Regions from separate parts of the Oceanobacillus locisalsi genome, predicted to be linked through region 1. Evidence: riboswitches for the same ligand, from Rfam matches in the RefSeq annotation. Region 1 holds a riboswitch; the other holds the start of a gene.

The links. Region 1 has a riboswitch for S-adenosylmethionine ahead of ACFQ19_RS07575 (methionine ABC transporter ATP-binding protein). Riboswitches for the same ligand answer to the same signal wherever they lie in the genome.
Region 2: another riboswitch for S-adenosylmethionine. It lies ahead of ACFQ19_RS01015 (O-acetylhomoserine aminocarboxypropyltransferase/cysteine synthase family protein); the one in region 1 lies ahead of ACFQ19_RS07575 (methionine ABC transporter ATP-binding protein).

Annotation. Positions count from the first base shown of each region.
Region 1 covers NZ_JBHTKK010000006.1:148,671-160,764, forward strand. The annotation lists gene cysC (adenylyl-sulfate kinase) at 1-15, opposite strand, end outside; gene ACFQ19_RS07525 (SLC13 family permease) at 28-1,806, opposite strand; gene sat (sulfate adenylyltransferase) at 1,869-3,023, opposite strand; gene ACFQ19_RS07535 (hypothetical protein) at 3,279-3,491, opposite strand; gene ACFQ19_RS07540 (DUF2642 domain-containing protein) at 3,505-3,906, opposite strand; gene ACFQ19_RS07545 (hypothetical protein) at 4,574-4,726, shown strand; gene ACFQ19_RS07550 (SDR family oxidoreductase) at 4,814-5,812, opposite strand; gene ACFQ19_RS07555 (hypothetical protein) at 5,959-6,123, shown strand; gene ACFQ19_RS07560 (M20 family metallopeptidase) at 6,212-7,414, opposite strand; gene ACFQ19_RS07565 (MetQ/NlpA family ABC transporter substrate-binding protein) at 7,484-8,305, opposite strand; gene ACFQ19_RS07570 (methionine ABC transporter permease) at 8,327-8,977, opposite strand; gene ACFQ19_RS07575 (methionine ABC transporter ATP-binding protein) at 8,967-9,998, opposite strand; SAM riboswitch class I at 10,135-10,237, opposite strand; gene ACFQ19_RS07580 (aspartate/glutamate racemase family protein) at 10,771-11,472, shown strand; gene ACFQ19_RS07585 (hypothetical protein) at 11,876-12,058, shown strand.
Region 2 covers NZ_JBHTKK010000001.1:223,020-235,113, reverse strand. The annotation lists gene ACFQ19_RS01035 (ABC-F family ATP-binding cassette domain-containing protein) at 1-724, opposite strand, end outside; gene ACFQ19_RS01030 (hypothetical protein) at 1,457-2,035, shown strand; gene ACFQ19_RS01025 (YpmS family protein) at 2,109-2,768, opposite strand; gene ACFQ19_RS01020 (SGNH/GDSL hydrolase family protein) at 2,787-3,686, opposite strand; gene ACFQ19_RS01015 (O-acetylhomoserine aminocarboxypropyltransferase/cysteine synthase family protein) at 4,280-5,938, opposite strand; SAM riboswitch class I at 6,030-6,128, opposite strand; gene rarD (EamA family transporter RarD) at 6,264-7,184, opposite strand; gene megL (methionine gamma-lyase) at 7,528-8,706, shown strand; gene cls (cardiolipin synthase) at 8,897-10,336, shown strand; gene ACFQ19_RS00995 (acyl-CoA thioesterase) at 10,424-10,939, shown strand; gene ACFQ19_RS00990 (PH domain-containing protein) at 10,997-12,094, opposite strand, start outside.

The sequences.
Region 1 (12,094 bases):
TTTAGAATCTGCCATATACTTTCCCTCCTAAAACCATAGATGATAAATAATGAAAACAGACGTCAACATTACTATCAGGCTCAATGGAAGCCCTGCTCTTACATAATCCATGAACGTATACCCTCCAGGACCATATACGATTAAATTGGTTTGATAACCGATTGGCGTTACGAAACTTGCTGAAGCAGCTACGGCAATAACAACAGCAATACCCGTCGGATCAACTTGGAGCGATTGTGCCATTTCTATACCGATTGGAAGCATCATAACAGCCGCTGTACTATTCGTAACCAGTTCCGTAAACAAATTCGTCAATAGATAGATCATAAACAACATAACCAACAGTCCAAACGGTTTACCGATATCCAGTAAGACGTCCGCGGTCCATTCCGCCAGCCCTGTTTTCCTCATTGCTGCACCAATCCCGAATGAACTCGCAATCAATAATAAAACATGAAAGTGAATATATTTCTTCGCTTCCTGCGGTGTTATTATTTTTGCAACCAAAAACACGAGCACTGTCAGAGCCATTGCTTTAAACATATCAAGCCATCCCAGAGTTACTGTACCAATCATCACCAGCAGCATGATGATGGAAAACCAGCCTTTTTTCGTACTCTGTTTCAAGGCTTCCGGCGTATCTAACGCGGATACAACAAAAAAATCATTCGACCGCCGGTATTGTGCGACAAAATCCGGTCCTGCTAATAGCAATAACGTATCTCCCGGCTTCAAAACGATATCCCCGACCTTACTTTTGATTCGTTCATTATTCCGATGTACTGCTATCACTCCTGCATCATATCGTGAACGAAAAGTCGATTGTTTGATGGTCTTGGATAAAAGGAACGACTGGTCTGACACGACTGCTTCTACTAAACTGGTCGTTCCGTCTTTCAGATCATCCAGGTCAATATTCGTTCCTGTTTCTAGCTCCAGCCCTTTCATCTTCTGCAAATCAGCAATGGTTGACATCAAACCGGTAAAAATCAGGCGATCTCCAATTTGAATCACCGTCGTTGACCTGACTGGTGAAATCCGTTCATTTCCACGGATAATCTCAATCAAGTAAAGTCCTTTCAAATCACGCAAACCGGCCTGTTTCACACGTTTGCCAAGCTTGCCGAAAGCTTGCGTCACTTTCATTTCCGCAATATATTCTTTAGGTTCTTCTTTCCATCTCTGACTAAAACTTTGGTTATCCGGCAGTAATTTATATCCAATCGTACATAAATAAAGTAGCCCAATGAACGTGACAGGTATACCAACTGCAGCCAAAGTAAATAAAGAAAACCCCTTCATTCCAAGATCCAGAAGCAAACCATGAATGACTAAGTTCGTGGATGTTCCCATTAACGTTATCATCCCGCCTAAGATGGTAGCGTAGGATAATGGTATTAAAAACTTCGATGGTGCGATTCCGCGGTCTTCACACCATTTTTTAATAATCGGGGTAAGGGTCACCACAATCGGGGTATTATTTAAAAAAGCCGAAAGCACCGACGTCGGCACAAAAAATCGTATCATCGCACCTGCAGAAGTACGACTGTTTCGGAGCCATTTTTCCATCATTTGATGGATTAAACCGCTTTTCTGTATAACGCCCGCAACAATGAACAATAATGCAATTGTCAACATTCCTGCATTGGAAAAACCCTTAAGCGCCTCTTCCACTGTCAAAATGCCAGATAACAGCAATATAACCAACACAGAAAAAATAACCATATCTGGTCTGGCCACTTCAAAAACCAGAGCAGTAAACATGGCCAGAAGTAAAATCAGAACAAACATCATTTCCAATGTCATAGGGAATCAAATCCTCTTTTAAAACATATTCAAAAGAAAAAAGCTGCTGTTTTTTGAACACTTTATTCTTTATCCTGCATTCCTTTGATTAGGACATCAGCAACTTCCGGGCGTGAGAATTCTTTTGGCGGTCGCTTACCATTACGCAGCATTTCACGCACTTTTGTACCGCTTAAATGCACATGATTTTCTTTGCCATGGGGACATGTTTTTCCGGTTGCCATATTTTCACAAATTTCACAGTAAAACGCATGTTCAAACTTAAGAATCTGTATACCTAATTCTTCTCCATATTGACCAATCAACACTTGGGCATCATATGTGCCATAATAATCTCCGACACCAGCATGATCCCGCCCGACGATGAAGTGCGTACAGCCATAATTTTTGCGTACAATGGCATGCAGAATAGCTTCTCTCGGTCCTGCATAACGCATGGCCGCCGGATAAATGACAAGACGTACCCGATCTTCTACATAGTAGTTTTTCAAAATCACTTCATAGCTTTCCATCCGGACATCAGGCGGGATATCATCTGACTTAGTGTCGCCGACAAGCGGGTTCAACAGCAGCCCATCCACCGTCTCAAGAGCCGTTTTTTGAATATATTCATGCGCACGGTGAACGGGATTTCGTGTCTGAAAACCGACGATGGTTTGCCAGCCTAAGTCCGCAAACATTTGCCGCGTTTCTGCCGGATCCATATAATATGCTGTAAACGGACTGTGGTTCGGACGTTGAAATAGTGTAATTGGCCCGCCAAGATAAATATTTCCCTGCTCATACACTTTCTTTACCCCTGGATGCGCCGCGTCAGTTGTTCCATAAATATGGAAGGCTTCTTTCTTTTTATCGTAAGTGTATTTTTCCTCCAGGGTGATTGTCCCATAGAGGATGCCATCTTTTCCTTTAAGGGCAATTTGTTCACCGATATGAAAGTCTTGCGCCTGCTCTTCTGTAACTGGTAATGTAATGGGAATACTCCAGATGGTGTCATTTGCAAGACGTGTATGTTCAACAACATTTTCATAATCAGCCTGCCCCATAAATCCTGTCAGCGGACTGAATCCCCCTGTTCCAATCAATTCCATATCAGAAAGCACCCAGGAATTCACCATTAATGCGGATAGCTTTTCAGCATTCCTGACCGCTTCCTCTTTTTCCGTCTCTTTTAATTCACGACAAATTAAACTCCCGCCATGGGCTTGATTAACCATAAAAATCACCTCCGAATTCCAATTGTATGAAAGTAATATATTGAACAGCAGTTCAAAATGGAACAGCATATAACTTCATTCCATGTCGCAAATAGTGTGGAAATATATTTCACAGCTATCATGAAATAAGGATGAGGAATAGAATACCCCGGCTATTACGCCAGGGTATCTTTTTAATCCCTCTATTCTCCCCAAATGGGGAGCCTATCAACGAAACTTTCTTCAACAGTTCAGTTTATAGTGAAATAATCCTTTCTACGCCGCTACAGGGAAACGGGCAAAGTTGATCGCATCTACTGAAATATATATTTTGACATTATCTCCATAACCGCTTGTAACATCAATAACTAAAGCTAATTCATCGGTAACGGTTGAAAGAATACCTTCGATTAAATTATTATCCGTAGCTACTTCAACTCTTGTTCCAATTCGATTACCTAATTCAGCAGCAAACGTTGCTTCAAACATGTAAACGCCTCCTTTACGAATTACTGACAAATTCAATTTTTTCAATTCGAACCAATGCTTGTGCACCAGAAGCTTCAATAATCACAACATAGTCATCCTGGACGGCAATTAGTGTTCCGGATATTGTGTCAAAAGGAGTCGTGACCTGCACTTGTTCGTTTACTAAACTCAGTAAGACTTCTCTGATATTTGTTGGAGTGCTAGGCGGACTCGGTTTTCTTCCTCCCCAATTACCAAAACCTAAATTTAAATTGTGGTCCGCATCTAGACTAAATCCGGGTAGATTTAGAGAAAAATTATTACTTAGTGTACTGTCATTATTGGTATCATTGGCGCTATTAGTAGTAACTACATTTTGTGATAGCTGGTTTAACAAACTTAATAATCTTCTTTGACGATCTGTTAAATTAGCCAACCTTATTCATTCCTTTCCATCGTGTTTTGGGATTTTCTTTTTATTTATAAAACCCCTCAAAAGAGAAATCACCTGCCTGTTGCTGACAGCTAATATTCCTTGTCATTGATTCCTATTAAAGTTCGTTCCCCTGGATGGCATCACCATCAGGGTACTGCTTTGCAAGGAATCTGCTATTTACGTGCCTGCGCACGAAAGTTCGACGTATTCCGAGGATTTATTGACGCCCTTTTCTCCTGATGCGTACTTTGCTTGGCAGATTTTACTTCCTCTTGTACGGCAGTTATACCATCGTGTTTGTCCTAGTTTTAGAATCACCATTGCTCTACTTTAGGGCAAAACCCTTACAGTCCCTTCTTCTTAGAAAAAAAGACTATATCAGAATAGCGTCTATTTCCTGTTATACCTAACACTCCTTTCCTGTAGATATAAAGTAATTTATGCTTTTTTTAATTATGTAGATTGTACACATTCATTAAAATCGCATTTTCTGCATACAAAGGGCTGGACGAAAACCATAAAATAATAAAAAATAGTGACTTCGCATATTTTTAGCAGATAGCCACTATTTTTCATGATTTTTTAATAAGTATTTTGCTAAGCATAAGATTTGTGAACAAGGAAAATATTAAGGTGGGATATCGATTACTGAAACGAGGTGACAGCAATGAAAGTCAAAAAGCTAACGTTATGTATGATTGCTTTTATCATTTCTGCAGGAATGTTATTTGGATGCAGTGCTACACAAGATGAACAGGATCAGGACAAACCATTTGAAAATCCTCAACGAGACGATTGGGGCGGAAAAGGGAACCAATAATAGATATTCATGAAGCCTCATTTCAGATATGGCGGCTTCATGAATCAATAAATCACCCCATTTATGAGCTTTTTATTTAAAAAGATGTTAAGAATTGGTTGATTCTCCCCCATCTACATGGAGTACTTGACCAGTAACATGTCTGGAATCATCCGATGCCAGATAAACAAAAGTCGGCGCTACCTCAAAAGGTTGAGCCATGCGGTCAAATAAATTCCCTCCAGTCAGAGCATTTTCATCTGCAGAAAAACTGGCTGGAATAAGCGGTGTCCAAATTCGCCCGGGAGCAATCGCATTCACCCGAATTTGCCGTTTAGCAATATTTTTCGCCAAAGAACGTGTCCATCCGACGACGGCTCCTTTGGTAGCTGCATAATCCATTAATAAAGGCTCTCCCGCATAAGTAACCACAGACGACGTTCCAATAATGGAGCTTCCCGCTTTTAAATAAGGCAGTGCTGTTCTCGTCGTGTAAAAATGCGAATAAATATTCAATTTGAAGGTCTGATCAAATTGTTCATCCGTAATGTCAGTCACGTCATTTTGCTGAAATTGAATCCCGACATGATTACATAGAACATCCAATGTATGAAAGTGAGAGATTGTTTCTCTAACAATATGTTCACACTGTCGTTTTTCACGAAGATCTCCTGGCAATAATAAGCATTCCTGCCCAAGTTCCTCTATCCTTCTTTTTGTCCGATCGGCATCTTCATGCTCATTTAAATAAGCAATCGCAACGTCAGCACCTTCTTTCGCAAAAGCAATTGCCGCCGCAGCTCCCATTCCGCTGTCCCCGCCCGTTATCAGTGCAACCTTGCCCTCTAATTTTCCGCTTCCTTTATAGTTTGGATTCTCAATAATCGGTTTAGGCACCATTAATTTTTCAACACCCGGCTGAATCAACTGCCGTTGTTCCGGCTGAGTAAGAGGCACCTCTTCATACTGGGTAATTTTACCGTATATCGGGTAATACGGATATGGATCTTCTATTTTATTTTCTTCAAACCATTGCTGGTATGCCCGGATTTGTTTCAGTGCTTCTTCTGATAAGGATAGATTCCGGTCATTATTTTGATTTGTCATAACGATCTCCCCTTTCTTTTCATAGGCTATGATTAGGCGAATGCATATGTGAAGCAATATAGCATTGTATAGACCACCTTCGTTTCACATGCATGTGTAAAATACGCCCGGAAATAACATAAAGATTTTCAAAAGGAGGCAGTAAATTGGCATTTGAATTTTACCCTGAGGTCAAACGTTTATTAGAAAATAAAGTAGAAGAACTGGAAATGCATTATTTGAACTACAGCTGGAGTACACCGTCGATTAAAATCAGGCCGCCATATTATACCGACCCTGTATATGAACCTTTTTATCCGCATATTCATTAAAGGAAATGCTCTAGAAACGAATGTTTATGAGCAAAAATTTAGCAAGACAAAGGGCAGTCTTCCACTAAAATGGAAACTGCCCTTCTTATTAAATATTTTCTTCTATTTCTTTTCTCTGTTTAAATTCTTCTTTGATTGCTGATAATGTCTCCGGTTCTGTTATCAGTCGCAAAGCTGTTAAACTTAGTGCTTTTGCTCCTTTAATAAGAGCTTCATCCCCTTTTTCAGAAGCAGCCGACTCTCTAAATGGTATTGTATGAGGCACAATGTCGTCTGCACCAATTTTAATATAAGGGTGGATTGTTGGGACTACTTGACTAATATTTCCTGCGTCCGTTGAGCCCATTCCATCTCTGGCACTTACCGTTTCCCCCAGCTCTTCAATCGTTTCTCTAAATACCTCATTAAATGGATCATTTAATAAGAGGTTATCTACTTCATTTTGAAAAGCAATAACATTTAATTTAGCACCTGTTGTTAATGCAGCCCCTTCAGCAATGGCTTTAACACGTTTCGTTACCTCATTTAAACGAGTTCTGGTTGCTGCACGGATATAGAACCTTGCCTTGGCATAATCAGGAACGATATTCGCTGCGTCACCACCATCCGTAATAATTCCGTGAATGCGCACGTCATCAGTTACATGCTGTCTTAATGCATTAATTCCATTAAATAATTGGATAATAGCGTCCAGGGCATTAATCCCTTCATGAGGTGTAGCAGCGGCGTGCGCAGATTTCCCAATGTATTCAAAATCAAGCGGATCAACAGCTAAAGAAGGACTGGTTAGACCAGTTTTTCCCATTGGATGAATCATCATGGCCGCGTCCATTCCTTCTACTAATCCATGTTTCACGAAGCTGCCTTTTGCACTGCCGTTTGGTCCGCCTTCTTCCGCAGGGGTTCCAAAAACAACTGCTTCACCCCCAGTTTCGTCAATTACTTTACTTAAAGCAACTGCCGCAGCAACACTCATTGTTCCAATAATATTATGACCACAGCCATGTCCAAGCCCTGGCAAAGCATCATATTCTGCTAAAAAGACAATGGAAGGGCCTGCTTTATCTGATTTATATCGCGCAACAAAACTCGTTTCATGACCGGCTACCGCTTTCTCTACAGTAAAGCCTTCCTCTTCAAGAACTTTTGTTAATAAACCAGACGCGTAAAATTCCTCATTCCCGATTTCAGGATTGTTATGAATATCATGACTTGTCTGAATATACCGGTCCTTATTTCTTTCTATATTTTCTGAAATGATACTTTTTGCGTTTGTTGTTAAACTTGTCATTACAATTCCTCCCTTTTATTTATCTAAAAGAGGAAAACATCATGTTCTCCTCTTTTGTTGTAAAGTTTATTACCATCCTATTTCTTCTAATGGAGCAAAAGTTGGAATAAGCGTTCCATCATATTCTTCTTCAATAAATTCAGCCGTATCTTCTTCTTGGAAAAGTTCGGCTAATCTGTTCAATGTTTCATTATCTTGATCTTCTTCATTCACTGCGATGATGTTCAGATAATCATAAGCTGTTTCATCTTCATGAAAAATGGAGTCATTGATTGGGTTAAGACCCGAATCTCTTGCAAATCCGTTATTAATAATCCCTGCATCTACATCACCTAATGCTCTTGGTATCTGAGCAGGAGCTGTTTCAACAAATTCAATATTTTTCGTATTTTCAACAACGCTTTCTTCTATCCCTCCAAGTCCGTCATAATCATCTACTAATTCGATAAATCCGGCATCCTGAAGTAACATAAGCGCTCTTCCCTGGTTCGATACATCATTTGGAATCGCAATTTCAGCACCGTCTGGAACATCTTGTAAATCTGTATATTCGTCCGAGTAAAGAGCCATTGGCGCAAGTACTGTTGTTGCAATCGGTACTAAGTCTAAATCATGTTCTTCAATAAACTCGTCAAAGTAGGCAACCGTCTGGAATGCATTGGCATCTAATTCCCCATCAGCTAGAGCAGTATTCGGTTGAACGTAATCGTTAAAAGAAATAATTTCTACATCAATTCCTTCCTCTGCTGCTTTTTCTGAAACATAGTCCCACTGACGACTATCTGTACCGCTGATACCAAGTTTAACTGTTTCCTCCTCAGCATCACTAGAGCATGCTGTAGTAAAAATAATTAATGCTAAAAAAAGAATAGATAGTACTGATTTCTTCATTATGTTTTTCCTCCTATATTGTCATCTTCTTCTAATTTTTTTAGATAGTGTATTACCAAGTGATTGTAATCCCTGAACCATCACAATCAGGATAACAACCGTAATAGTCATTGTTACGGTATCAAACCGTTGGTACCCATATGTAATAGCCAAATCACCAACTCCTCCGCCGCCGACTGTTCCGGCCATTGCGGATGCCCCAATCAGTCCAATCGTTGCAATTGTAAAATTAACAACTAAGGAACCAAGTGCTTCTGGAAGCAAGAAACGAAAAATAATTTGAAAGGGTGTAGCACCCATCGCGTTTGCAGCTTCAAATACGCCCTCATCAATTTCCAGCAAAGAACTTTCTACGAGCCTGGCAATATATGGTCCTGCATAGAAAACCAATGGAACAATAGCTGCTGCGGTACCGATGGATGTTCCAACAATCAATCGAGTCAGTGGAATAATTGCCACTAGCAGAATAATGAATGGGATGGAACGGAAAATATTGATAACCGCATTCGTTATTGTAAAAATAGCTGTATTTTCAAGTATTTGCCCTTTACGGGTGGCAAAAAGCAAAATACCTAACGGCAAACCAAGAATGATGGAAAAAATAAATGATATTCCAACCATTTGAATTGTTTCAATTAAGGCTTCAATAATTTGATCCGAATTAACTAGCATGTGATTTCACTTCCTTAAAACTAATTTGTTTCGATTTCATATAATCTAAGGCTCGTTTTACCTCTGAATCAAGTCCTTGGAATTCAACAATCAGGTTTCCAAAAGGCGTTCCTTGAAGTTCCGTAATATTACCAAATAACATGTTAACGTTAATATCAAATTTTTTAGCAATATGTGATAAAAGCGGCTCTCCTGTTGCTTCACCCAGGAAATTGATCCGAAACACATTATTTGAACCATCACTATTTTCAATCATCTCTAGAATAGAAGAAGGGATTTGATCATGCATAACGGAGCTGACAAAATTCTGTGCAGTCTTTGTTTTGGGCGCAGAAAAAAGGTTAAATACAGTATTTTCTTCAATAACTTGACCATTTTCCATAACAGCAACTTTATCGCAAATTTCACGAATCACTGACATTTCATGTGTGATCATTAAAATTGTAATATCGTATTCTACGTTTATTTTTTTCAAGAGTTGTAAAATGGAACTAGTTGTTTGTGGATCAAGCGCAGATGTTGCCTCATCACAAAGTAAAATGGATGGATTCATAGCCAAAGCTCTCGCAATACCTATCCGTTGCTTCTGTCCGCCAGACAATTGATCTGGGTATACTTCTGCTTTATCTTCTAACCCAACAAATTCAAGTAATTCATGCACTCTTTTTTTAATCTGTTCTTTTGGTATTTTCTCAAGAATGAGCGGCATGGCTACATTTGTATATACCGTTTTTGAATTTAATAGATTGAAATGCTGAAAAACCATTCCAATATTTTTCTTTACTTTTCGGATTTCTTTTTCAGATAATACCGTTAAATCATGATTGTCCACGACAACCTTACCTGAAGTTGGACGTTCTAGATAATTGACACAACGGATGAGTGTACTTTTACCAGCACCGCTGAATCCAACCACACCATATATTTCACCTTTGCCAACTTTCAGATTAATATCATTCAACGCATGAATCTGCTTACCTCCACTATTAAATACTTTTTCTAAATTCTGAAACTCAATCATGGTGCTTTTTGTCCCCTTTCGTTCTTGGCACTTTGCTAAAACAAATTTATACAATAGAGGTATAAATTGATATTAAAAAATCCTTCTTTATGGAAAAAGAAGGATCGTATCAATAAAACATATATGTACTAATCACTTCTTATCTTCCAAGCTTATTAAGCCTGCTGGAATTAGCACAGTTCTTTTGACCGCTGCCGAGATATCATTGGGCCAGTCCCCTCCATCTCTCTGGATAAGAATATTTAATATGAACAGTTTTTACTATACTGTTTTCAATCGAATTTTGTTATTTTTTATCAAAATTCGTCGAATGTTTTTTAATCTAATATATACAATACATTTAGACTATTATATTGTCAATACATTTTTCAGAAACAATTTGTGAGTAAAACTATTCTAAATTGCAAGACCATTTGAATGAGCTAATTATGCGAGTGGACTGTGCAAAAGAGTGATAAAAAATGGTTTAATCCTTTTTCATCTTGGCGTGTTATTTTCACTTTTTATTTTGAGCAATAATAAAGGTATCAATCTGCTCTTGTAAGGCCATTTTCACAATTTGAAAATAGTTTTGATAAAAGTTTCAATTTGTAAAAATCCCTATATTGATTAAACGTATTCATTTCTACCCTTTATTTTAACTTGTAAATCCGGCAATCAATTCTTATAATGTAAATAGGAATTATAATATTTAAAAATAGATACATCATTTACACTTTGTTATATTCTTGCCAAAAGAAACAGCTTAAAATTTTATGGAAGGAGGAATAAAATGAAACAAATTGGCATTATTGGAGGTTTAGGTCCAGAGTCAACGGTCGAATATTATCAGTCCATTATTAGACGGTTTCAAGAAAAGAAAGGATCACTTAAGGTACTGCCCGAATTGTTTATTAACAGTATTAATATGTACAATATTTTCAGGTACATTAGTGAATGGCGGTTAGATGATTTGATTATGTATGTCGGAAATGCTGCACGCAAACTGGAACAACTGGAAGTAGACGGTATCATTATTGCAGCGAACACGCCGCACCTTGTTTTTGATGAAGTACAAAAACAAGTTTCCGTTCCGATGATAAGTATAGTCGACGCAACAGTGGAAGAGGCTGAAAAACAAGGTGTACAGCATATTGGCCTCCTCGGCACAAAGTTTACGATGGAACAAGATTTTTTCAAAACACCCTTTGAAGAAAGCAGAAAACACATTTCTGTTCCAGAAGAGGATACACAGCAATACCTGCACGAAAAAATTGTAAATGAATTAGAAAATGGAATTGTAAAACCCGAAACAAAAAAAGATTTTAAACAAATTGTCGATGAAATGATTGAACAGAAGCAGATTGACAGCCTGATCCTCGGTTGTACAGAACTGCCAATGATTTTTTCTGAAGAAGATTTTGACATTCCACTTTTAGATACAATGGACATCCACGTAAACAAAGTAGTGGATTTCATGTTTGAAAATCAATAATCAATTTGGAGCAAGAAATGAGGAATCCGGATGAAAGAATATATAGGGACATGTGTAAAATGCGGTAAGATGATTTATTGTAAAGAGGGTTTCTTAGATGGTGTACACGATCAAGGGAACCTGTATTGTTTTACATGTTCAGAGGAAGCAGAACATAATCAAAATTAAATTGTCCAACGCAGCCAATATGCCAAATTGCAGGACTGCCTTGAATCCTCCCAATATTAGAGCCTGAGTCGGCACTTTTTCAAATAACAAAATATGGCTTCTCAAAATAACGAGTGATTTTTGAAAAACGGGATAAAATATAATTCGAGGGCAATATTTGTACTGGATGCTTTCGTTTAAGACAAAGCTCCAGGAATAAATGTTATTCTCATAATGAATACTGGGAGGGTTTTCAATGGATACCAACAAACGTCATTTTGACCGCAATGAACGAAAAAATCGCAATAATGAGGATCGCCAAAACCAAGAAATCAGTAACGTGGAATTTGCAAATGAGAATGAGTTTATGGACGAAAATACTTTCGAGGAAAATAATAAACGTAACAACGAACGACGCAATAACCGTAATCGCAAATAGTTAAGCCCTATTCTTAAGATACCTGAATCATCGAAG
Region 2 (12,094 bases), on a different contig from region 1:
CATACCAGAAATCATAGTTCCCGACATAAAGCTGAATTTTTCCGTAATCAACATCTGCAATTTGCGTACACACTTTATTTAAAAAGTGACGGTCGTGTGATACAACGATAACGGTATTTTCAAATTGTATCAGGAACTCTTCCAGCCATTGAATAGCTTGGATATCTAATCCGTTGGTCGGCTCATCAAGAAGAAGAATATCCGGATTGCCGAATAAAGCTTGTGCCAGTAATACTTTTACTTTTTGTTCTTCTGGAATTTCTGCCATTTTTAAATCATGGATAGATTCATCGACGCCGAGGCCTTTCAGCAGGACAGCAGCATCAGATTCTGCTTCCCAACCGTTCATTTCTGCAAATTCCCCTTCGAGCTCAGCAGCACGGATGCCGTCTTCTTCACTAAAGTCAGATTTCATATAAATTGCGTCTTTTTCTTGCTTGACCTGATATAAACGGTCATGACCCATTAATACGGTTTCCAGAACAGGGTGTGACTCATAGGCGAAGTGATCCTGTTTTAGGACTGCCAGCCGTTGACCTGGAGTAATGGATACATTACCGGATTGCGGTTCAATTTCACCGGAAAGAATCTTCAGGAAAGTTGATTTTCCTGCTCCGTTTGCACCAATCACACCATAACAATTTCCCGGCGTGAATTTTAAATTAACATCTTCAAAAAGTTTCTTATCACCATATCGTAAACTAACATTGGTTACAGTTAACATTGTATATATTGCCTCCAATAAAATGAAACTTCATTCAGCGGCTATTTTGTTTTCCTGCCACCGAATGTTGGTTGAATAAATCAAGGTATGAGCATTCATTCGTTACCGCTTGTGCAACGTTTTTTCTCTCTGTTGTGAAGCGGTAAATTTATAGACTTTTACACCATGAAAAAATCATTATCAGAATTAGTTTACGTTATTTGAAGACATAATGCAAGGTAAGAGGGTTAAATCATTGAATTCTATCTTAGTATAAGCAAGAACGATATAGACCTGAAGACGTAGCTGGAAATATGACGCTGGGTTATTATCTGTAAAGGAGATAACAGGTAATATAAAGATAAGCTGAAAAAACGGAATCAACGGAATAAGATATGCATTGTCATGATTATCCTGTGCCAAATCTGATGGAAAAGAATAATCGAGAGTATAAGAATAATCCAGCAGATATGGATACCAAATCAATTCATTTTCATATAATAAATCATCGGAACAGGCTAAATAAATAAGAAATGCTTGAAATACGGGAAAATTTTCAAATTCGTGTCACCCATGAAACTTATTTCCATTTTATACGTAATGAAAAATGATAGAAAAGCTTCCGGAATAAAATCAGGCACGCAGATGCTTGCTATCTAAATATAACGTTATTTTTCAGGTCAGCTATTGTATATGAAAAAGCTTTTGTATATATTAATAAAAAGGGTATGTCCGAGGAGGGGGGACAATGAGATGAAAAGCAGGACGGTTTATTTGCTGTTTACGGATACAGGCAGTTATCTGTCACGATTGATTCATCTGTATACCCGGGAGCCTTTAAACCATGTTTCGATTGCTTTAGATAGAGAATTGACAGAAGTTTATAGCTTTGGAAGAAAACAGCCTAATAATCCATTTATCGGTGGTTTTGTGAAAGAGGATATTTCCTCACCCTTTTTAAACCAGGCCAGATGTGAAATTTATGAGCTGGAAGTGAGCAGGAAAGAATATGAATGTATTCAATCCTTTATTAAACATATAGAAATAGACAAAGAGAAGTATCGTTATAATTTTATTGGGCTGATCGGAATTATGATGAAAATAAAAATCACACGTGAGACAGCCTTTTTCTGCTCGCAGTTTGTAGCTACGATATTACAAAACGTAACAAGTCTTCCATTAACAAAAGATCCTTACTTTACCACACCGGAGGACATTCGGAGTACTCCGAGTTTAAAGCTTGTTTATGAAGGAGTATTGCTACATTATAAAGATATGGATTCTTTATCGGAAACGGAACAGCCATCATTATCTTATATTTCTAATTTGTAACTGGACGGTAAAGAATCCTAAATAAAGAAAAAGCACAAGCGCTTGATAAGGCGTTTGTGCTTTTTCTTGTCCTTTATTCAAACAAGTTTTGCATGGCGTCCATGCTAACATCTTGAATGCCGAGAGTTTCATAAGGGACAACAAGTTTCATGGTAATATTATTTGCTTCCAAATCCATATGCTGTACAGCAACATCAAAATTACCCTCTAAATCCATATCTGTTACAGCTACATAAATTTCCTGACTGTCCGGATCAATGGTTACCCATTCAGGCATTGGCAAAAATCGATCCATATATTCCATGATTTTTTTGTTTGGCAGCTCTAAAAGTCCGACAGAGATAGATTTTTGCTGTAATACCAGATCACCATTTGCCTGTTCTATTGGTTCAAGACGAACCGATAGGGGAACGGTGGAGGAGAAGACAGGAAGTTCTCCCATAAGATGGACATCCTCTTCCAGTAAAATACGATAGTGATGGTCCGACCCCTCCAGCAATTTTTCAACATAAGCATTGACTAAATTATTTAAATTCTGTTTGGTGGTCTGAATATAAAACTCCGAACTTTCTTGTTCATCTATTGTGGACTTTGGAGGAAATGCATTATTGGAAACCGGCCAAAAAACCAATGCCAGCAGCAAAAGTAAGATGACGCCATTCAAGATAAGAAGGGCGAGGAAACCGGCTTTCCATTTATTCTTTATTGTAAATCGTTTGTTGTTTGCTCTCATTGTCGTTTTCATCCCAACTTAATTAAAATATTCCAGAATGCGCTCAGCCATTACATAGTATCCGTCATAATTAGGGTGAAAATTATCATCCGCAAATAAATTTACCGTTGTATCATCGAATAAATCGTCAATTGGTACAAAGGTGCTGTTCTCATTTTGGCTGACAATTTCTCTTCCTGTATCATTCCAGTTCAGGACAATTTGATCTAATTCCGGAATGTCTTCAAAATAATTTTTAAAAGGGTTAAATATGCCTAATAGATAAATAGAAGCGTCATCATTGACAGAACGAATTTCGTCAAATATATCATTTAATCGGTCTTCATAAAAGCTTTGTTCTTCATTAAAATAATTGATTTCTAAATCCATGATATTTTCTTTTAATACGTGCATAATATCGTTTGCCCCGATGGTCATAATGACAATATCCGCTTCTTCCAGGGCATCCGTAATTTCTGGTTCTTCTTCCAGTCTTTTTAACAGTTGATCAGAACGGTTTCCACGTTTGCCAAAGTTCGTAAAATGGATATCCGTATCAAACGCTTGGAGTGTTCTGTCTAATATACCTACATAGCCGCCCTGGTTAGTACTATCTCCTACACCTTGCGTAAGTGAATCTCCTAGTGTAACGATTTCCACATCTTCATCGGAAGCAAAATCAAATGTATTCTCCAAGTCTTCATCAACAGCTATAGGGCCGCTTTCCTGTTCAGCGTTATTCCCCATAACTTCTTCACTCTCGTCTTCTGTTTCTTCTTCATCGTCGGTTTCTTCAGGCGTAATTTGTTCTCTCAGCGCATCTTCTCTTTCCCGTTGTTCTGAGTTTAATTGGAAATAAGGGAGCTGTAAAATAGCAATAACTGCAATTATAACAACAAGAAGGGAGCTAATAAGAATAAGCCATTTCTTTTTTGTCATCTTCATTATCACACCTACGTGTTCTTTTCTTCTAGTTTATGTGGAAACCAGTAAAATTACCTATGAATTTGAAAGGAAATTAAATTTCTATATAAGTTGAAGTAAAGATTTTGCCTTCTGGCATTCGCTCCGGAAAAACACTACGCTTTCCATGGGGACGGCTTCAGCTAACTTGAAAAGAAACCCGCTTTTCAAGTGGATCTTCAGCCCGCCCTGTTCCCATAGGAGTCTCCGTGTTTTTCCTCCGCTGATTACAGCATATAACAACATAATTAATGAATGATAACGTTAGAAAAATTAAAAAGATAGATTTAATAATTCAACTTATATAACTGTATATTTATATTCCTATTTTAATCAAGGATAATAAATAATAAACAAGTGAAATGAAAAACGTCTTCTAAATTTTATACTAGAAGACGTCACTGAGTTTTTATTATAACATAAAGTAAAACGTTATTCAGTGGTGGAGTTCTATCCTTTCGCTGAATGTTTGTTGAACGAATCAGACCAGTTACATTGCGATAAATATACCCATCTTTTTTCCATATGGTGTTCGATAGAAAAAAGATGGGTAGGATAACTTTTTATAATTAGCGTCCGGAACTGCGTAATGCTAAAGCGAGTTCTGTCGGATGCACGTTGGAAAGAATAAATATTTCAGATGTGACATCAGGATTTGATTTGGTAAATAAGATGGTTCCCTTATAATCTGCATTTTCTTCTGGTGCCGGTTTTCCTTCCTGCAGCCAAATCGCATCAGCGTGAGTCAGGAGTTCTGTTGTCACCTCATCTATATTTGCTGCCGGGATAACCTCATAGCCTAATTTATACAGAGGAACAATTTCTTCATCTGCAATACCGACTGTAATAATCCGCTTTTTACGAACACCTTCACTGCGGTCAAATGGAGATTGCAATAAATTTTGCACCGCTATTTCTTCAGCAGATTGCTGATTGCCCAATGATTTTCCTGTCGCTTTACCAATGGCTTGATCCAAGTCAGCTACAATATCATCGAATGCTTCCAGACCGACTGATAAACGGACCAACTCTTCCGGCGTGCCGCTTTTTGCTAACTCTTCGGCTGTTAGCTGCTGGTGTGTCGTAGAAGCTGGGTTGATAATCAGTGATTTTGCATCCCCGACATTGGCAACATGAGACCAGAGTTCTGCATTATCAATTAAAGCACGGCCTGCATCACGGCCGCCTTCAATACCGAACGTAATAACGGAGCCAAAGCCGCCTTTTAAATATTTCTTAGCAAGCTGGTGGGATGGATGGGACTCTAACCCCGGGTAGTTAATCCATTCTACTGCAGGGTGATTTTCCAGATAAGCGGCCAGTTTTTCCGCATTTTCATTATGCCGCTTGATTCGCAGATGCAATGTTTCCAATCCTTGCAGTAATAAAAAGGCGCTTTGCGGACTGAGTGCAGGACCAATATCACGTAATAACTGAACACGCAATTTCGTAATAAAAGCAGCTGCACCCAAATCCGCATATTTTAATCCATTGTAGCTCTCGTCCGGTTCGATAAAGTCAGGGAATTTCTCATTGTTCCAGTCAAATCTTCCGCTGTCTACAACAATGCCGCCAATCGTTGTACCATGCCCGCCGATCCATTTTGTGGCAGAGTGAACGACAATATCTGCACCCCAAGTCAGCGGTTTGGCAACATAAGGAGCAAACGTATTATCTATAATTAAAGGAATGCCATGATTGTGTGCAATATCAGCTACTGTTTCGACATCAAAAATATACAGGCTCGGATTGGTGATGATTTCACCAAAGATAGCTTTGGTTTTATCCGTAATCGCAGCTTCAATGGCTTTTGGATCGGTACCGTCTACGAATTTTACATCGATTCCATATCGAGGAAGCGTGTTGGCAAATAAATTATACGTTCCGCCGTACAGATTGCTGTCTGTAATAATTTCGTCTCCAGCGCGTGTAATATTTAAGATGGTCATCGTAATGGCAGCCATTCCCGAGGATACGCCTAAAGCACCGACACCGTCTTCTAATTGCGCTATCCGCTGCTCCAGCACATCTACCGTCGGATTCATAATACGGGTATAAATGTTTCCCGGTTCAGATAATCCGAATAGATTTTGCGCATGCTCTGTGTCACGGAATACATAAGAAGTCGTTTGATAGATAGGTACTGCACGAGCTCCGGTAGCAGGATCCGGAACTTGTCCTCCATGTAATAAAATCGTTTCGTCCTGCTGTACTCGGTTATTTGACATTGTATTTCCTCCCTTTTTTTGAACACACTTTTCAACAAAAATGAGCTCCCTTCTAAAATGAAGAGAGCTCTTATAAATAACTTTGAACTCTCTCTTATCTTTCAGACGATGTATCTGTAGGATGTAGCACCTGATACTTCAAGTTGCCGGGCTTCCCAGGGCCTAGTCCCTCCACCGCTCTTCATAAGAGATTCTGCTAAATATTTTGAAATTACTAGCGAGTATATAGTTTTGCAGATTAAAAGTCAAGTATTTTACTAGGGATTCAAAAAGGAAGATTCCTTGTTGGAGAAACCTTCCTTTTCTGCTGCCTGCTTCATAGAAGCTATGCAGTTATCTTCTTCTTTTCTTTTTTTCGCGGTGTATCCCGATAAATACTTACCATATAGATAACAAGGGCAAACCAAATCAGTGCAAAGGTAATCATATGGTGCACCGTAAATGTCTCATTATATAAGAACACGCCTAAGAAGAACATAATCGTCGGGGCGACATATTGCAAAAAGCCGACCATTGCCAATGGAATGCGTTTGGCACCTGCAGCAAATAGCAGTAAAGGTACTGCGGTAACGACACCAGCCCCGATGAGTAAAAGGTTATCCGGCGCAAAGAAAGGTGAAAAAGTAAATGATCCTTCCAACGGGATAAAGATTAAATATAGCAAAGCGATTGGTGCAACGACGAGTGTTTCAATTGTCAATCCGTACATAGCATGCAGGTTGACCGTCTTTTTAATCAGCCCGTAAAAACCAAAAGTGAGCGCTAATAACAGCGAAATCCAAGGGAACACACCGTAACTCAGTGTTAAATAAAGTACCCCGATTCCTGCAAGGATGAACGATAAGACTTGTCCCTTTGTTGTCTTTTCTTTCAATACAAAAACCGCTAATAAAATGCTGATTAAAGGGTTGATATAATAGCCTAAGCTAGCTTGCAGCACATGTCCATGCTGTACCGAAAAAATAAATAGAAACCAATTGATAGATATTACAATAGAAGCTGTCACAATAGCGATGGTTTTCTTTTTATCTTTTTTCAGCTCCTGGACAGTTTCCATCAGATGACGCCAATTACCTGTCACCAACACTAAGAAAACCATAAACACTAAACTCCAGACAATCCGGTGGGCAAGCACCTCACCAGCTGGAACGTGTTCAAGAAACTTCCAATAAATCGGGAAGATTCCCCATAATAAATAAGCAAGAAAGGTGATAACCGCTCCTTGTTTTAAAGATTTATCCTCCATGATACATTCCTGCCTTCTGAAAATAATGAAACGAAAATTAGGTTCAACACCAAAATCAACTATTGGAATATAAGATTAAATATGGTATGTACATCTAGCTAGCGTAGTGTTTTTCAGAGCGGTCACTAACGCATATAACGACATTTAGTTTATCAATCCTTTATTTTAGTGAAGAGTCTAAAATCAATACTAAAACTTTATAAGAAAGGAAGCAATGATTTTCGAAATAAATTAAAACAAATTTCTGAAACGGAAACATTCCCAACAGCGCAAGAATACTTTATCATAAAGGGAGAGGCACATCAGCATGTATCATCTTTATCAAGGATGGGAGAGAATATAAATGGGGAAACAGTTTAAACATATGGAAACGGCAATGATTCATGAAGGATATGATTCAAAAGCGCTTCTGGGCAGTTTGACGCCGCCGCTTTTTCAAACATCTACATTCACTTTTGATACCGCAGAACAAGGCGCAGCCCGCTTTGCAGGAGAAGAAGAGGGGCATGTCTATACCCGTGTCAGCAATCCAACCGTACAAATTCTGGAGCAAAAACTGGCAGCACTGGAAAAGGCGGAAAAAGGATTAGCTTTTGCTTCGGGGATGGCTGCAATATCTGCTGTATTAATTGCACTTACCAAAGCAAATGACCATATCATCTGCTCTTCCGGATTATATGGTTGTACCTACGGGCTGTTGTCGATGATGGATGAAAAATATAATATTCAAACAGACTACGTAGCAATGACGGATGCTCAAAGCATAGAGGATAACATTCGTCCGGAAACAAAGGTTATTTATATTGAAACACCGATTAATCCAACCATGGAAGTAATCGACCTGGAACTGGTTATCGGTATTGCTAAAAAACATGATATTTTAGTGGTGGTGGATAATACATTTTCTACACCGTATTTACAGCGTCCGTTAGAATTGGGAGCAGATGTGGTGGTACATAGTGCTACCAAATATTTAAGCGGACATGGCGATGTGATTGCAGGGTTGGCAGCAGGGGAACAAACATTGATAGACCAAATTGCTGCAACGACGCAAAAAGATATCGGCGGAGTGCTTTCCCCTTTTGATGCCTGGCTTGTTATTCGCGGGCTTAAGACATTACCGCTCCGAATGGATAGACATGCTGAAAATGCTTCGCAAATTGCAGAAAAATTAAAGCAGCATTCACAGGTGAAACAGGTATTTTATCCGGGCGATCCGGAAAATAGCGGCTATGCTATTATGAAAAAACAAATGAAATCCGGCGGTGGTACGCTTTCTTTTGAAATAAAAGGGGGAAAAGCGGAAGCTCAGGCATTTCTCAATAAATTGGAATTAATAAAAATCGCTGTCAGCCTTGGCGATACAGAAACATTAATTCAACATCCCGCTACAATGACACACGCTGTTATTCCTGATGAGCAGCGTCAAAAAATGGGAGTCACAGATACTTTAGTACGATTATCCGTCGGGATTGAGGGATGGCAGGATCTTTGGGAAGATTTGAATCAGGCTTTGACGTAGGGGGTAGAAAGCCATTCTTCCCCTTTACGTCATAAGGGTTCCTTATTTCATAGAGTAAAATGTGAGTCAGCGGGGTATAGCATATAATGGGAAGTAGAACTATGTCGTCCCCGCTGAACGAAGTGCCGTTTTGTGCTATGATTAGGTGTGACTTCCCTTTATTGGAGAAGAAGTGATAGGAGCAGGATATATGGGGTTATATTCAATAATTATCGGTTTGATGTTTGTTATAAATATTGCGCTGGCTATATCTATTATTTTTCTAGAGAGGAAGGATCCAACCTCTTCTTGGGCATGGGTAATGGTTCTATTATTTATCCCGGTTATCGGGTTTATTTTGTATTTAATTTTTGGACGGCCCATCAGCAGGAGTCATATATTTGAATGGGACCAGCGCAGCCGAATGGATGTAAAGAAAGCTGTACAAAAACAGATTCGTTCCATCGAAGACGATACATTTCGGTTAAATCATGAAGATTTAAGAAAACATCTTGATTTAGTCTATTTACATCTTCGCAATGGGGAGGCTGTATATACAGAAAATAATGGTGTGGATATTTTTACGGATGGTCATGAAAAATTTGAAGCGCTTTTAGAAGATATTGGCCGGGCTAAACAGCACGTTCATGTGCAATATTATATTATGCGGAATGACGGGCTCGGGGACAGACTTGCTAATGCCTTGATAAAAAAGGCAAAAGAAGGTGTATGTGTAAGACTTTTATATGATGATATGGGCTCCAGATCATTGAAAAAAAGCTACATAAAAAGGCTGAGGGAAGCAGGAGTTCTGGTGGAAGCATTTTTCCCTTCCAGGTTTATTATTAATTTTAAAATTAACTACCGGAACCATCGGAAATTAACGATTATTGATGGAGAAACCGGTTATATTGGCGGTTTTAATGTCGGGGATGAATATTTAGGACTGAAAAGCAAAATGGGGTATTGGCGTGATACCCATCTCCGGGTAAAAGGAGATGCTGTTCAGAGTATGCAGACACGCTTTGTATTGGATTGGAATCAGGCTTCCAAACACCAGATTTCTTATGAGGAAGAACATTTTCAGACGGTTTCTGGAGGGGAGATTGGCATGCAGATTGTCTCCAGCGGGCCAGATTCTGAATATGAACAAATCAAAAATGGGTATATGAAGATGATTATGGAAGCGGAAGAGTATATCTATATACAGACTCCTTACTTTATACCCGATGAAAGCTTGCGTGACGCTATTCGTATTGCCGTTTTATCCGGCGTAGATGTAAAAATTATGATCCCCAATAAACCCGATCACCCCTTTGTCTATTGGGCAACGATGTATTATTGCGGGGATTTGCTTAACGCAGGTGCAGAAATTTTTGTTTACCAGAATGGATTTTTACATGCAAAAACAATTATTGTGGATGGGAATATAGCCTCAGTCGGTACGGCAAATATTGATGTAAGAAGCTTCCGTCTTAATTTTGAGGTGAATGCATTTTTATATGATGTTGCGGTTGTCGAGCGATTAATTGAAGAGTTTAACAATGATTTGGCACATTCCACACAAATGACGAAAAAATTATATGAAAAACGTTCTATCGGCATTCGTCTGAAAGAATCGATATCACGTTTAATTTCGCCCGTATTGTGAAATGAAACGGGAAAGTGTCTCTGACACCAAACAACAATAAGAGAAATACTATATCTTTATAAAACAGCAAAGCAGGAGGAAAAAGAGATGAATGCAAAACCATGTTCCGCTTCAGTAGCACTAAAAACAACCCATGTACTTCCGCCGGATACGAATCAGTATGGTACTTTGTTTGGCGGGAAATTAATGGCGCATCTGGATGACATTGGCGCAATTGCGGCAGTAAAGCATGCAAATAGTCCAGTCGTTACCGCGTCTACAGATTCTGTCGATTTTTTGGCCCCCGTCAAAGGAGGGCACTATATTTCTATCGAAGCCTTTGTGACATGGACGCACCATACGTCTATGGAAGTATTTATCCGGGCAATTACAGAAGATATCCGTACAGGGACAAGAACAGCCTGTACAACGGCTTTTATGACTTTTGTTGCCATTGATGAAAGTGGAAAACCGATCGAAGTGCCGCCCGTCTATCCGGAAACAGACGATGAAAAGATGCTTCATGAAAGTGCACCGCTTCGTGCCAGCCGTCGAGCGGATCGTAAAAAGCAGTCCAAACAGCTCGCAGAATCATTTGGCACGGTTTATCGGACAGAAAAATAAGGAAGATTATAGAAAAACCGTGTACCAGTATTTTGCTTCTGGTACACGGTTTTTACGTTAAGCCTTGTCACGATAGGAATACCAATTGGTGATACCATAGCTATCTGCTGTATGCAGTTCTCTGATAACAAAATGACGTCCGGCGTTTTTATTTAAAATGGCCATATCAAGGGTGGCAAGGGACTGCTTACGATGAAGCAGATGTTGTTTTTGCTTTAGCGATTGAATTCTGCGGTGATGGATGATAGCAGTATCTTTGCTAAAACTCCGCGCCTGGACCGTTATCTGCTGCTCATCCATGGTATATCCTGCTGATTTAAATGATGCAAATCCCATGATTCCGCCAGCCAGCATAATGATGGCAGGTATCCAGATGTACGGTAAAAAGAAAATCCCGACAATAATGACAGCCAGCAATGGCATCTTGATGGACCGCCATACATAATAAGGTAAAGCTCTTTTCGGAGGATGGGTTAATTTCCTTGCAGCATATTTATACTCCGGCAGGAATTCTTCCAGAAAAGCTGCAAATGCTTTTTTACGCAGCAACGGAAAAATAATTGTGTTGGCCTCCTGACTATTATTCATGTTGGCGCTGGCAATCTCCACATATGGCCTGGCAAACCCGAGTAATTGATGAATAGGTGTTTCCTTTATGCCGACCGCTTGTATTCGTTTCAACGGAATTGTTGTTTGTTTCTTCTCTAATAGACCTCTTGTAATAAACAATTCTTTTTCATAACGCGTAATCGTAAATTTCCAATCTTTAATCACTGTATAGAGAATACTCAAAAACCATAAAAACAGGATAACAAGGATGGCAAAAATAATAATCATTTGTATGCCGAGTGAGAGTGCCAAGCGCATGGTATCATCATAAAATTGGTCCGGAATCAATGCTTCCACTTGAGAAAAAGCGGCGACGAAAAGTCCGATTAAAATTCCGAAGCTGGCTGAAGTGGAACCGGTAATAAACAGCGCCTGAAGCGTGATGGTTTTTTTAGGCAGGCTGGATTCATCCAGTTCATTTTGTTCGTTTTCAACTGCTTCCGATATTTCCGGAGAAGCGGTTTCTGAAACTTCCTTATTATATTTTAATGCATCATGCAGCATACGTCCGTCTTCCATATGGACAGCAGATAACGCTGCATCCGT